DNA from 2 places in the Mycobacterium sp. NGS29 genome. Region 2 is predicted to be linked to the other one. Evidence: riboswitches for the same ligand, from Rfam matches in the RefSeq annotation. Region 2 holds a riboswitch; the other holds the start of a gene.
What was found. A riboswitch is a leader RNA that binds a small molecule or an ion and turns the genes downstream of it on or off. The one in region 2 is predicted to bind magnesium.
Positions count from the first base shown of each region.

Region 1: linked by a shared signal. The riboswitch ahead of AC5Y5Z_RS22185 (PPE family protein) and the one ahead of AC5Y5Z_RS05455 (Rv1535 family protein) in region 2 are both predicted to bind magnesium.

Region 1 covers NZ_JCALDR010000020.1:64,340-66,537, reverse strand. Annotated here, with positions in the region: gene AC5Y5Z_RS22185 (PPE family protein) at 1-1,050, opposite strand, end outside; M-box (ykoK) riboswitch at 1,366-1,539, opposite strand; gene AC5Y5Z_RS22180 (PPE family protein) at 1,649-2,198, opposite strand, start outside.
Region 2 covers NZ_JCALDR010000003.1:142,695-144,892, reverse strand. Annotated here, with positions in the region: gene AC5Y5Z_RS05460 (NAD(P)H-dependent flavin oxidoreductase) at 1-515, shown strand, start outside; M-box (ykoK) riboswitch at 848-1,017, shown strand; gene AC5Y5Z_RS05455 (Rv1535 family protein) at 1,277-1,498, shown strand; gene ileS (isoleucine--tRNA ligase) at 1,805-2,198, shown strand, end outside.

The sequences.
Region 1 (2,198 bases), on a different contig from region 2:
CATCGGGGTGCCACCAAGCGCGGAGTGCAGGGCGCCGGGCGGTGGGGTGGCCGCAGCCCAGGCCGGGGGCACGGACAGTTTGCCGACCACGCCGGAACTGCCAGATCCGAGGGCGGTGAGACCGCGCGTTTCCAGCGGCACGGCGCCCCCGCCCGCGCTCGGTACCAGCACCTGCGCGGCGTCGGCCACGTCGGTCATCGCTGCGCTGCCGAACAAGCTGGAGAGGGTTCCTATCGTGGCGCCCGGGGTGAACAAACCGGTGGAGGTGATCGTGTTCCACACGTTCGCGTTGGGGCCCCATGCGGCCATGAACTCCGACCAGCTCGACGTCCCGGAACCGGTGAGCGCGGTGGTCGCGAGGTCGGCCAGGCCGCTGCCGCCGTCGGCACCGGAAAGCCCCTGCAGTGCGCTCGGCACGGCGGACATCAGCTGCGACAGAGCGCTGTGCTGGCCGAGAGCGGACGCGTCAGCCGCCTGACTGACCGCGGCCGCCTGGGCCGTGAGACCGCTGGGGCTGGTGATCTGCTGCGGCGCGACGAACTGGTCCAGCTCGGTGGCTGCCGCCGAGGCGCCGGCGTAGCCGTACATCGCGGCGGCATCCTGGGCCCACATCTCCAGGTACGCGGCTTCGGTCGCCGCGATCGCCGGGGTGTTCTGGCCCAGGATGTTCGTCGCAATTAGTGCGGCCAACTGGGTGCGGTTGGCCGCGACGAGTGGCGGTGGCACTGTCGCGGCGAATGCCGTCGCGTAGGCGGTCACCGCGGCCTCGGCCTGCGCCCCGGTCTGCTCGGCCTGCACGGCGGTGGCGTTGAGCCACACCACGTACGGCGTGGCGGCGGCAGCCATCGAGGCCGCCGCGGGCCCGAACCATTCGTCACCGGCCAGCGCGGACAGCACAGCTTCGTAGGTCAGCGCGGTGGCGCGCAGCTCGGCGGCCAACCCGTTCCATGCCGAAGCTGCAGCCAGCATCGGCGCGGCACCGGCGCCGGCGTACATGCGTGCGGAGTTGACTTCGGGTGGCAGAGCGGCAAAGTCCAGTGCGGCGGTCATCGGTGGTCCCCCTTGAGTTCACCCCTGCTGGGGCACGAAACCCGGGTCGCCAAGAACGCAATTCCACGCCTTTTTCCGCGCGCAATTAATACGCGCTTCGCGATATCAGCGAGCGCCGTTTGCGGCTATCAGAATGCGATTCAGGCGGCGATGCCAGTGCCCGGGTCGGATCGAAACGAAATGGTCGTCGATTTCGAATACGGACTATCGTCGGGACTCATTCCGCTCTCACCTCCTCAGGGTCGTGGCATGCGGGGATGCCGGGTGCACGACGCATGGGATGAGAGTCCAGCGGGCACGACGGCCCACCAGATCACAGCACCCCTCTCGACAGAGCTTCGGCACCACACGGCGTATCCAGCAGTAATGCTGGAAGCCACTTGGGCTCAACCCTTAAGCCGGGAAGAGCTGTCCTGACCCTGGGCGTCTTTCGACGTTCGAGGTCAGTGGCCTGTGTCCGTGCAGACGCCTCACCTAGCGAGGTGCATGCAGTGGCAATAATGGCACTCGCGACGACCAGAGTCAACTCAGACGTCCCGTCGAATTCGAATTCCGATATTCGAAAGGCGGGAATTGCCGGGACTTTCTTTGGGCGGCGTTATCCCGCAGCCACCGGTCGCGGCATGATTGTCAATCGGGAACCGTAGCGGGGGCCGTTGCCCCAACTCCGTGCGCACGCGTTGGCGGCAGGCAGTGCGGGCATCCCGGGTGCGCCCGCGGCGGATGCCGGAACGGCCGCCGTGCTGCCCGCGCCGGGTACTGCGCCGAACGGCTTCGCTACATCGACGGCGGCCGCCCAGCTCGGCGGAACAGACAGGCGGCCCACCAGGGACGCCTGAGTGCTGCCGGCGGCGACTCCCCCCACGCCGGACGGCGCGGTCGTTGCCGTCATCGCGGCGGCCTCGGCCGAACCGGCGCCGGCGATCTCTGGCTCCGCCCCTTCGACCACCCCGTTGACGTCGGCGACGGCATCGGTCACCGTGGGCACGATCAGTGCCGGCGCCGTATATCCGGCGGAGACGACGCCGTTGAACAGGGAAGAGTTCAAGAAGACCCCGACGGCGTTGCCGTCGTTGCCATCCAGGAAGTTCAGGACATCGACGAGCAGACCTGTCTGCGGAAGTGCGTCAAACGGAGAGGCCGCCGCC
Region 2 (2,198 bases):
TGGTGCTGGTGCCCGAAGTGGTCGACGCGGTGGCGCCCACTCCGGTACTGGCCGCGGGTGGCATCGCCCGGGGCCGCCAGATCGCCGCGGCGCTGGCCTTGGGCGCCGAAGGCGTGTGGTGCGGATCGGTGTGGCTGACCACCGAGGAAGCTGAGACCGCGCCGGTGGTCAAGGACAAGTTCCTGGCCGCCACCTCCTCAGACACGGTGCGGTCGCGCTCGATGACCGGCAAGCCGGCGCGGATGCTGCGCACCGCCTGGACCGAGGAATGGGAGCGGCCCGACACCCCCGCGCCGCTGGGAATGCCACTGCAGACCGCCCTGGTCACCGATTCGCAGGTGCGGATCAATCAGGCCGCGGCACATCCGGGCGCGAAGGCACGCGAGTTGGCGACCTACTTCGTCGGACAGGTGGTCGGTTCCCTGGACCGGGTGCGGCCCACCCGCGCGGTGGTGCTGGACATGGTCGAGGAGTACATCGACACCGTCGGGCGGCTGGAAAGCCTGGCCGACTGACCCCATCCTTGCCGCGAGCGTCCCTCGAATGCCGCTGATTGCGGGCGTTGAGCGCACATATGGGGTCGCTCGTGGCCTGACACGGGGCCGCTCACCCGCTCAGCGCGAGCGTCCCCGAAATGCCGCAAAGTGCGGCCTCTGACCGCACATCTGAGGGCGCTCGCGCCCAACAGGGACCCGCACTATGACATTGAACACGTCACAGTCGCCCCAGGTCAGGGCGCCTCAAGGCTGCGAGACAGCTGTGTGCCCGCATGGAGATGACATAAAGATCGCGAAACTGCGGGATGGCGCGTTGACCGGGCAGGGCCTGTGGTGCATTATCGGTCAGGCAAGCACCTCGTTAGGTGAGGCGGCTACACGAACATAGGCCACTGACCCCGAACGTCGAAAGACGCCCCGGGTCAGGACAGCTCTTCCCGGCTTAAGGGTTGAGCCCAGGTGGCTTCCGGTTTACCGGACACGTCGGGTAGTGCCAAAGCTCTGACGAGAGGGGTGCGGATATCCGGCGATGGTCGGATTCTGTTCTCCTTCGTGCACCCAGACAACATGTGTGTCGTGGCTGAGAGGAGGTGAGGGACGCATGAGTTCCAGTGGCAGTCCGGGTCGAGATCCGGATGTTTCGTCCCTGACCGGTCTTCGGCGCGACGTGTGCGGCTGAGTCGCTCACTTCCTCCGACCGGAACCGTTGCGGGACGGGACTTACCAAGATTCCTTTGAGGTCCACCTGTCAACGTTTGGTCAACCGCTAGGAGGCGATCATGACCGCTGCACTGTACGACGAAGTCACCACCCTCACCGCCGCACCACGGTTGCACGTCGTGCGCGACGTACCCGCGCCCACGAAGCCGGCCCGCCGCATCGACGTCGCCGCCGCCGGCAACGACCCACTGGTCGACGGCGCCGCCCGCCTGCTCACCGTGCCGCTGCGGCACGTCTACGCCGCACTGTGGCGCATTGGTGTGCTCGAAGTCCAGGCGTGACGCATGGATATCGACCAACCGCGGACTCCGAGGGACTAGCCGACTGCAGGCGCGTCCTGCGGTGAGCCAGTCCCTCGGAGTCGTGCAGTTCCATTCGGCATTAGAATCCAATTGGCGTTGATCCGGCCATCACCGGGGAGCCTTCGGAAGAACAGCCGGTACGGCCCAGTAGAACCGAACGGGTGGGCCCGTCACAGCCCTCTTGAGCGGTCACGCGCCAGCGTGGCAAGCGGGGTGGTACCGCGGCGCTTGCGCACCAGCGCATCGTCGTCCCCGGCCAGAGGTGGCTAGAGGGAGACGACGTACGTGACCGATCGGGTTTATCCGAAACTCGCTGCCGGGGCGCCTGATTTTCCGGCCCTCGAACTCGGGGTGCTCGACTACTGGTTCCGCGACGACACCTTCCGTGCCAGCATCGCAAATCGGGACGGCGCAACCGAATACGTGTTCTACGACGGTCCGCCGTTCGCCAACGGTCTGCCGCACTACGGACACCTGCTGACCGGCTACGTCAAAGACATCGTGCCCCGCTACCGCACCATGCGCGGCGACAAGGTGGAGCGCCGATTCGGTTGGGACACCCACGGATTGCCCGCCGAGCTCGAGGTTGAGCGACAGCTGGGCATCACCGACAAGTCCCAGATCGACTCGATGGGGATCGCCGCGTTCAACGACGCCTGCCGCGCGTCGGTGCTGCGCT